3 regions of the Comamonas aquatica genome follow, and region 3 is predicted to be linked to each of the others. Evidence: predicted binding sites of a transcription regulator. Region 3 holds the regulator's gene; each other region holds the start of a gene.

Region 1 (3,271 bases), 2.0 Mb from region 3:
CCAGCACGGCGGCCAGGTCGTCGCCGTCTTCCACGTGCGGGGCCAGCTTGCGTTCCAGCTCCAGGCGCGCATGTTCACGCTGACCCAGCAGCTTCAGGGCGCGACCGGTGAGCGAGAGTTTGTCGAATCCCATGGTGCGAAATTCTCAAAAAAATAGCTGCCCGCGCTTGCTAGGTCAGCGCTGGCAGCCATTTTGTTGACCTATGTGATCAGCCGATCACGCCGTCTTCATCGGCCACGGCCTTGTCGGCCTTCTTGCCCTTGGCGGGCTTGGCGGCGGCTTCGCCTTCGGCCACGGGGATCAGGCTGATGCCCAGGCTCTCGCGCACCTTGTTCTCGATTTCCACGGCCAGCGCGGGGTTTTCCTTCAGGAACTCGCGGGCGTTGTCACGGCCCTGGCCGATCTTCTCGCCGTTGTAGGCATACCAGGCGCCGGACTTTTCCAGCAGCTTGGCTTCCACGGCCATGTCCAGGATCTCGCCCTCGCGGCTGATGCCTTCGCCGAACAGGATGTCGAACTCGGCCGTCTTGAACGGGGGCGACACCTTGTTCTTCACCACCTTGACCTTGGTCTCGTTGCCGATGGCGTTGTCGCCCTTCTTGATGGTGCCGGTGCGGCGGATGTCCAGGCGCACCGAGGCGTAGAACTTCAGCGCATTGCCGCCGGTGGTGGTTTCGGGCGAGCCGAACATCACGCCGATCTTCATGCGGATCTGGTTGATGAAGATGACCGTGCAGTTGGTCTTCTTGATGGTCGCGGTCAGCTTGCGCAGCGCCTGGCTCATCAGGCGGGCCTGCAGGCCGGGCAGCTGGTCGCCCATTTCGCCTTCGATTTCGGCCTTGGGCACCAGGGCGGCCACCGAGTCGACGACGATCAGGTCCACGGCGCCGGAGCGCACCAGGCTGTCGACGATTTCCAGGGCCTGCTCGCCGGTGTCGGGCTGGCTGATCAGCACCTCGTTCAGGTTCACGCCCAGCTTCTGGGCATAGCTGGTGTCCAGCGCGTGCTCGGCGTCGATGAAGGCGCAGGTGCCGCCCAGCTTCTGCATCTCGGCCACGACCTGCAGGGTCAGCGTGGTCTTGCCGGACGACTCGGGGCCGTAGATCTCGATCACACGACCGCGGGGCAGGCCGCCCACGCCCAGAGCCACGTCCAGGCCCAGCGAGCCGGTGGACACAACCTGGATGTCCTCCACGGCCTCGCCCTCGCCCAGCTTCATGATGGTGCCCTTGCCAAACTGCTTTTCGATCTGGGCCAGGGCGGCGGCCAGGGCCTTGGCTTTTTCGCTGTTGGCGTCGGTGTTGCGGGCGATGGCGTTCATGGCGGTTTCCTTGCAAAAAGACAGAGAGGGGTGGGAGTTGGCACCCCTGTGCATGTTCACAGGCTGGATGCTTGAACAGTAGTGTAGGTGCTTTCTGAAAAATATATAGTCAGTTTGTTTGACGTTTATGAAAACTGACCATGTCGAAGAATGTGACTCCCTCGCTGCCCGATGAAGCCTGGCGCCACCTGCACCTGGGGCGCTTGCTGGGCCATGCCCAGCGCAAGTTCGATGCGCGCGTGCGCAGCCTGATGGCGCAGGACGACGAGACGCCGCTGGCCCTGTCCAACCTGGCGGCGCGCGACAAGGTGGGCGCGGCGCACATCCACATCACGCGGCACTTGTCGCTGCAGGGTGACCGCATCACCGACTTGGCCGAGCGTGCCGGCATGAGCAAGCAGGCCATGCTGGACCTGGTGGACCAGTGCGAGGCCTGGGGCCTGGTCACGCGCCAGGCCGATCCGCACGACCGCCGGGCCAAGCGCGTGGTCTACACCGAGGCCGGGCGCGAGTGGCACTGGGCCTTCCAGCGCGCCGTGCAGCAGGCCGAGGCGGAGTTCGTCGAGTCCGTCGGTCAGGAGGTGGCCACCGTGGTGCGCCTGGGGCTGGACGCCTATGGCAGCGAGGCCGGCGACCTGGCCTAGCGTGCGCGGCTTGACGTGGGTCAAGACGGCCGGGCTGCTGCACTGCAGCACCCGCGTAAACACCTGTAGGGCGCCTGCAGTGCGGCTCCTAGAATGGCCCGATGGACGGCGCAGGGAGTGCCGTTGGTGACAAGGCAGGCACGACGCCGCAGCCCGTGGCAGCAGATCGCGGCGCGGCAAGGAGACGAAGCGATGCGCATCCTGATAGCAGAAGATGACCAAGTGCTGGCCGACGGCCTGCTGCGCAGCCTGCGCGGCGCCGGGGCGGTGGTGGACCACGTGGCCAGCGGGACCGAGGCGGACACGGCCCTGGTCACCAACCACCATTTTGATTTGCTGATCCTGGACTTGGGCCTGCCGCGCATGCACGGGCTGGAAGTGCTCAAGCGCATGCGCGGGCGCGGTGATGCGCTGCCGGTGCTGATCCTCACCGCCGCCGACAGCGTGGAGGAGCGCGTGCAGGGCCTGGACTTCGGGGCCGATGACTACATGGCCAAGCCCTTTGCGCTGTCCGAGCTGGAGGCGCGCGTGCGTGCGCTGACGCGCCGTGGCATGGGCGGGGCCAGCAGCACCATCAAGCACGGGCCGCTGGTCTACGACCAGTCCGGGCGGGTGGCCACCATCGACGGCAAGATGGTGGAGCTGAGCGCGCGCGAGCTGGGCCTGCTGGAGGTGCTGCTGCAGCGCGCCGGGCGCCTGGTCAGCAAGGACCAACTGGTCGAGCGCCTGTGCGAGTGGGGCGAGGAGGTGAGCAACAATGCCATCGAGGTCTACATCCACCGCCTGCGCAAGAAGATCGAACGCGGGCCGATCCGCATCGCCACGGTGCGCGGCCTGGGCTATTGCCTGGAGAAAATCACCGAATAGTTGATAGCTGTCGGCGCTTGCTGCATCGGCGCTGGAGGCTGAAAACACCCACATTCCAGGTCGCAGCCCGTGAAAATCTTCCAGCGCGAGCAGCGCTCCCTGTTTGGTGAAATCCTGGACTGGATGCTCACCCCCTTGCTGCTGCTGTGGCCGGTGAGCCTGGTGCTGACCTGGCTGGTGGCGCAGTCGCTGGCCAACAAGCCCTTTGACCGCGCGCTCGAGTACAACGTCCACGCCCTGGCCCAGCTGATCATGGTCGAGGACGACGGGCGCATCCAGTTCAACCTGCCGCTGCCGGCCACCGAAATCCTGCGCGCCGACGAGTCGGACATGGTGTTCTACCAGGTGCTGAACAACAAGGGTGAGCACCTGTCGGGCGACCGCGACTTCCCCGCCGCGCACCCGCGCTACGAGGTGCCGGCCGGCGAGGTCGTGCTG
Region 2 (3,271 bases), 800 kb from region 3:
GCAGGTGGGGCAGGGCCGCGTGGGTGCACCACACGCTGCCCCAGAAGTTGGTGCGCATCACGCTCTCGTACCAGTGCAGGTCTTCGCTGCGCACGTCCGAGAACAGGGCATGGGCCGAGACACCGGCGTTGTTGATCAGGGTGTCGATGCCGCCAAACTGCTGCACGGCCTGGTCGATCAGGGCGCGGCATTGCGCGGGGTCGGACACGTCGGTGGGGACCACCAGCACCTGGGCCTCGCGGCAGGCCTGGGCCACGCTGGCCAGGTTGGCCGCCGTGCGGGCGGCCAGCACCAGTTGGACTTGGGATTGGTGGGTGTGGGCCAACTGGCGGGCCAGTTCAGCGCCGATGCCCTCCGAGGCACCGGTGATCACAAAGCAGGGCACAAGGCGACTCCCGGCCCACCCCCTGGGCCGGGGAGCCCAGGCTCAGAAGCAGGCCCAGATATAGCCGGCCAGTGTGACCATGAAGTCCGGCAGCGTGTACAGGGCAAACACCCCCAGCAGCACGGCCAGCACGCAGGCCCAGATCAGTGCGCGCTGCCACCAGGGCAGCGCCAGGGGCAGTGAGGAGGGGGCGGCGCTTGTCATGCCGGCCATCTTACGCGGAGGCCGGCCGGCGCACCAGGCTGGCCTCGCGGATGGGCAGGTTCACCAGCGCCGCAAAAATGCCCAGGGCGATCGACACATACCAGACCATGTCGTAATTGCCGTTCTGGTCGTACAGGTAGCCGCCCAGCCACACGCCCATGAAGCTGCCGATCTGGTGGCTGAAGAACACGAAGCCGCCCAGCATTGACAGGTGCTGCACGCCAAAGATCTGCGCGATGGTGGCATTCGTCAGCGGCACCGTGGACAGCCACAGAAAGCCCATGGCGGCGGTGAAGCAATAGACCGACCACGGCGACAGCGGCGCCAGCAGGAACAGTACCGTCACCACCGAGCGCAGGCCGTAGATGCCCGACAGCACGTAGCGCTTGCGCATGGGGTACTTTTGGCCCAGGTTGCCCGCCAGGTAGGTGCCGAAGATGTTGAACAGCCCCACCAGTGCCAGGCCGATGCTGGCCACGTGTGGGGCCATGCCGAAGTCCTTGAGGTAGCTGGGCATGTGCACGCCGATGAACATCACCTGGAAGCCGCAGACGAAATAGCCCGACAGCAGCAGCACGAAGCTGGGGTTGGTCCAGGCTTCCTTCAGGGCCTGGCCCACCGTCTGCTCGCGGTGCAGCACCGCGCCCTTGCCAAAGCCTGGCTCGCGCAGGCCGAAGGCCAGCACGGCGATGATCAGCGCCATCAGCGCCAGGATCAGCAGCGCATTGCTCCAGCCGAACTGGGCAATCAGCGTGCCTTCCACCGGCACCATGAAGAACTGGCCGAACGAGCCGGCCGCGGCCGTCACACCCATCGCCCAGCTGCGCCGTTCCACCGGAATCTGGCGCCCCAGCACGCCGTAGATCACGGCATAGGTGGTGCCGGCCTGTGCCGCCCCGATCATCAGCCCCGTGGTCAGGGTGAACAGCAGCGTGGTCGGCGACAGCGCCATGCCCACCAGCCCCAGCGCGTACAGGATGGCGCCGCCAATCAGCACCTTGAAGGCGCCGATGCGGTCGGCAATCATGCCCACGAAGATGCCGAACACGCCCCAGGACAGGTTCTGGATGGCAATCGCCAGCGAGAAGCTCTCGCGCGTCCAGCCCATTTCCTGGGTGATGGGCAGCAGCCACAGACCGAAGCCATGCCGAATGCCCATGGCCAGTGTCACGACCATGCCCCCGCACAGCAGCACCTGGAGCATGGGCAGGCGCGGCGTGGATTGTTGTGATTGGTTTTGCATGGAAAGCAATGTAGCGAATTGCTTCTGCACCTGCTGCCACCTGCGGGATAGGCATTGCATATTCCCGCCCTCAAATGGCACGATGCCGGCTTTGCGACTCGGAGTCTGGTCTTGGTTACTGTGAATTTATCCAGCACTGGGCTGTGGCCGGAACTACAATCCGCCCCCATGGCAGCTAAACCCTCTACTTCTGCATCCGCGTATTCCGAAGGCTCGATCCGCGTGCTCAAGGGCCTGGAGCCCGTCAAGCAACGCCCGGGCATGTACACCCGCACCGACAACCCCCTGCACATCCTGCAGGAGGTGATCGACAACGCCGCCGACGAAGCGCTGGCCGGTTTCGGCAAGAAAATCAAGCTCACCCTGCACACCGACGGTTCGGTCAGTGTGGAAGACGATGGCCGCGGCATTCCGTTTGGCCTGCACCCCGAGGAAAAAGCCCCCGTGGTGGAGCTGGTCTTCACCCGCCTGCACGCCGGCGGCAAGTTCGACAAGGGCAACGGCGGGGCCTACAGCTTTTCCGGCGGCCTGCACGGCGTGGGCGTGTCCGTGACCAATGCCCTGGCCACGCGCCTGGAAGTGACCGTGCACCGCGACGGCGAAGTCGCCACGCTGGCGTTTTCCGGTGGCGATGTGGTCGAACCCCTGGCCCGCCGTGCCATGGTGGCCGGCGACCGCAAGCAGGGCACCACGGTGCGTGTCTGGCCCGACGCCAAATACTTCGACAGCCCCCACCTGCCCATGGGCGAGCTGGTGCACCTGCTGCGCTCCAAGGCCGTGCTCATGCCCGGCGTCAGCGTCACGCTGACGAATGAAAAGACCAAGGACGTCCAGCAGTGGCAGTACAAGGGCGGCCTCAAGGACTACCTGGAGCAGACGCTGACCGCCGACGCCGTCATCCCGTTGCTCGAAGGCGAAGGCTATGCCGACAAGCTCAGCGACACCTTCAGCGAAGGCGAAGGCGCCGCCTGGTGCCTGGCCTTCACCGAGCAGGGCGCGCCCATGCGCGAGAGCTACGTCAACCTGATTCCCACCACCGCCGGTGGCACGCACGAAAGCGGCCTGCGCGATGGCCTGTTCCAGGCCGTCAAAAGCTTCATCGAGCTGCATGCCCTGCTGCCCAAGGGCGTCAAGCTGATGCCCGACGACGTGTTCGCGCGCGCCAGTTTCGTGCTATCGGCCAAGGTGCTGGACCCGCAGTTCCAGGGTCAGGTCAAGGAAAAGCTCAACAGCCGCGATGCCGTGCGCCTGGTCTCGGGCTTCGTGAAGCCCGCCATGGAGCTGTGGCTCAACGCGCATGTGGAGTTCGGCAAGAAGCTGGCCGAGCTGGCCATCAAGGCTGCGCAAATCCGCCAGAAGGCCGGCCAGAAGGTCGAGAAGCGCAAGGGCTCTGGCGTGGCCGTGCTGCCCGGCAAGCTGACCGACTGCGAAAGCCGCGA
Region 3 (3,271 bases):
GGACGACGTGACCGGTGAAGACCTGGTGCAGCGTGAAGACGACAAGGAAGAAACCGTCAAGAAGCGCCTGGATGTGTACAGCAGCCAGACCCGCCCCCTGGTGGACTACTACAGCAACTGGGCCAAGGCCGACGCCGCCGCCGCCCCCAAGTACCGCGCCATCAGCGGCATGGGCAGCGTGGAAGACATCACCGCCCGCGCACTGCAAGCTCTGTCTTCCTGATCAGGCCACCGCTGCGGAGCACGCTCCGCGCGCGCAAAAAATACAAGGTTGGTGGCGACACCAGCCTTTTTTGCGCCCAAAAGTCCTGGCGGCCAATCATCCCGGTTGATAGCAGTCCACGCGCACCCGCATGGCCCCACAAGCCTCCAACACCTAGGCTTGGTGCGTCTGCTGGAGCAATTCCAGCATCAGGCTGATCCGGGCCTTGAGCGGACTCAGTGGGCTGACCAGCGGATCCTCCTCGCCCTGCGCCTGCACGATCCGCCCCTGCTCACAGCGCGTGCTGCGCCAGACCCGCACCCCACGGTCCTGCGCACGCTGCAAGGCCTGCTGCAGCGCCTGGTGCACCGAGCCATTGCCCGTACAGGCCACCACCAGCCCCTGCACCCCAGCCGCCACCAGGGCATCAACCGCTGCCGGGCGCGCTCCCGCCGTGCTGGTCACAATTTCTACCCAGGGCCAGCCCTCGGCCGCCGGCCACGCCTTGCATGCAGCGGTGCACGGCAAGGCGGCCTCGCCGCCACCCGCCCAGCGCATGCGCCCTTCTTCCACCCACCCCGCAGGCCCGGCCTCGCCAGAGGTGAAAGCATGCACACGGTAGGGGTGGGCCTTGTGCACCTGCTGCGCACTGTGCACCTGCCCGGCCGCCACCGCCCACACCCCGGCCCGGCCCTGCACCATGCAAGCCAGGGCATCGCGCAGATTGGCAGGCCCATCGGCAGACAAGGCCGTGGCCGGGCGCATGGCACAGGTCAACACCACCGGCTTGGCCGGTTGCAGGACGCACTGCAGAAACCAGGCCGTCTCCTCCAAGGTGTCCGTGCCATGCGTGATCACCACACCAGCCACCTCAGGCTGCAGCAGCCAACGCTGGCAGGCCTGGGCCAGCTGCAGCCACACGGTGACATCCATGTCCTTGCTGTCCAGTTGCGCCACCTGCTCCAGCTCCAGGGACCAGCCCTGGGGCACCGCCTGATCCGCAATCGGCTGTAGCAACTGCGCAACGCCCAACTGCCCCGCCTGGTAGCCCACGCCACCGCCCTGTGCATCCCCCAGGCCAGCGATGGTGCCCCCCGTTCCCAAGATAGCGATTTTTCTGCCTTCAGACACTTGCGCCCCTCACAAAACTGGTTAAAAATACAGGTACTGGATAAAACATCAGTTATCCATACAAGGACTGGCATGGAGCACACCCCCCTCACCCCACGGCAACAGCAGATTCTGGATCTTATCCAGGACGCGATTGCCCGCACCGGCGCACCGCCCACCCGGGCTGAAATTGCGCGCACCCTGGGCTTTCGCTCCGCCAACGCGGCCGAGGAACACCTCAAGGCCCTGGCGCGCAAGGGCGTGTTGGAACTGGTCAGTGGCACCTCGCGCGGCATCCGCCTCGTCAGCGATGCTGTGCGCCACATCAATGCCGCCCGGGGCACGCACTTCGATCTGCCCATGACCGCCATGCAACCCCTGCTGCTGCCCCTCGTCGGGCGTGTGGCCGCCGGTTCTCCCATTCTGGCGCAAGAGCACATCGACCAAAGCTTCGCCGTGGAAAGCAGCATGTTCCCCACCAAGCCGGACTACCTGTTGCGGGTGCGCGGCATGTCCATGCGCGACGCAGGCATACTGGACGGCGACTTGCTGGCCGTGCAATCCACACGCGATGCACGCAACGGCCAGATCGTGGTGGCGCGCCTGGGTGACGAAGTGACCGTCAAGCGCCTGCGCAAATCGGCACACGGCATTGAGCTGCTGCCCGAAAACCCGGACTACCCCGTCATCCAGGTTGGCGAAGAAGACAACTTCGCCATTGAAGGGTTGGCGGTCGGACTGATCCGCAACAGCCTCCTGCTCTAAAACCACCCACCGCCCAGTGCTTCTTCGGATGTCTATGCTGCCTTTCGAGAGCGGCAGGGACAGCCATCGCCTGTAATTGACTGCAACCACCCCAAGGAATCGACCATGACCACGCTGCACTGTGAACTGCCTTTGCCCAGATCCACCTGCCGCCCCCGGGTGGCCAGTAACCAGGACCAGTTTCATGCGCTCACCATGCCGCTGCCGGCCAGCAGCGCCTGCCACGGCAACGTCCGCCTGATGCGCCGCCCCAAGGATACCGACAGGGCACGCTTTGCCCTGTCCGGCAAGCTGGCCGACGTCTGTGCGGCCCTGGAAGCACTGGCAGCCCAGGAGGCCCGCCACCGCTTGCGCTGCGCAGCCAACTGATGGTCATCGCCCTTGGCTGGCAATGCACGATGGAAAACGCCTGACAAGAAACATCGCCAGACCGGCCAACACAAGCCCCCACGCCCACACGAACATGTGTCATGCCTGCGCAAGCTGATGAAACTGCTGCATGACTTGCCCGGACAGGAGGACTTATGAGCCACACACCTTCTTCCACACCACGCCAACCCACGCTGCCCAGCAGCGGTGGCCTGATGGGACGCAGCTTCATTTACCGCACCGCGGAGAAAACCGACGTGCGCCTGACCTGGGCGCGCGCCAAGGCCAATCTGCCATTGCTCAGTGCACAGGTTGCCAAGCTCTCCACTCCATAGCATCTGTCGCTTGCCAGCTTTGGGGGTTAGGCCTGTTTGGCCACAGAACTTGGAATCGCCAAAGCTGGATGCACTGCAAACCTGATGCAGGTACTGCACAGTCTTGCAACACTGCTGGTCTGCCACACATGCACTGCCGTGCCACAACGGCCTCGCCGAAGGCCTGCTCGCCGCGTGCAACTTCTGAATGCCTTCCGCGCTCATCTTGCCTACGGGCGATGCGCGCCATCCCCTCCTCCGCCAAACACCACCGCCGCACTGGCAGCGCATCAATGCACCGTCCTACTGCGCCATGGATTGCTGGAACATCCGCCTTGGAATAGATTGTCTGAAACGCAGCATTCGCGGCACCCAGGAGACTGGACATGTTCAAACACCTGCTGATCCCCACCGATGGCTCCGAACTCTCCAAGGAGGCCGTTCGGGCGGGCATCCGCCTGGCGCACGAACTGGATGCAAAGGTCACCGCACTGTACGTGATGCCGGATTA

What was found. The regulator LexA, encoded in region 3, represses DNA repair genes until DNA is damaged. The targets are predictions, from matches to a motif close to ACTGTATNNNNATACAGT.
Region 1: a site for LexA is predicted at 1,385-1,402, ahead of recA (recombinase RecA). Genes of this name have one in related genera too.
Region 2: a site for LexA is predicted at 1,950-1,967, ahead of KAQ61_RS02860 (DNA topoisomerase IV subunit B). Genes of this name have one in related genera too.

What each region holds. Positions count from the first base shown of each region.
Region 1 covers NZ_CP072916.1:3,410,005-3,413,275, reverse strand. The annotation lists gene recX (recombination regulator RecX) at 1-133, opposite strand, end outside; gene recA (recombinase RecA) at 210-1,322, opposite strand; gene KAQ61_RS16050 (MarR family winged helix-turn-helix transcriptional regulator) at 1,463-1,966, shown strand; gene KAQ61_RS16045 (response regulator) at 2,159-2,833, shown strand; gene KAQ61_RS16040 (sensor histidine kinase N-terminal domain-containing protein) at 2,903-3,271, shown strand, end outside.
Region 2 covers NZ_CP072916.1:606,619-609,889, forward strand. The annotation lists gene KAQ61_RS02845 (SDR family oxidoreductase) at 1-385, opposite strand, end outside; gene KAQ61_RS02850 (hypothetical protein) at 428-589, opposite strand; gene KAQ61_RS02855 (MFS transporter) at 600-1,793, opposite strand; gene KAQ61_RS02860 (DNA topoisomerase IV subunit B) at 2,001-3,271, shown strand, end outside.
Region 3 covers NZ_CP072916.1:1,410,632-1,413,902, reverse strand. The annotation lists gene adk (adenylate kinase) at 1-223, shown strand, start outside; gene KAQ61_RS06615 (asparaginase) at 377-1,333, opposite strand; gene lexA (transcriptional repressor LexA) at 1,406-2,077, shown strand; gene KAQ61_RS06605 (hypothetical protein) at 2,183-2,446, shown strand; gene KAQ61_RS06600 (hypothetical protein) at 2,602-2,781, shown strand; partial or broken gene KAQ61_RS06595 (universal stress protein) at 3,147-3,271, shown strand, end outside.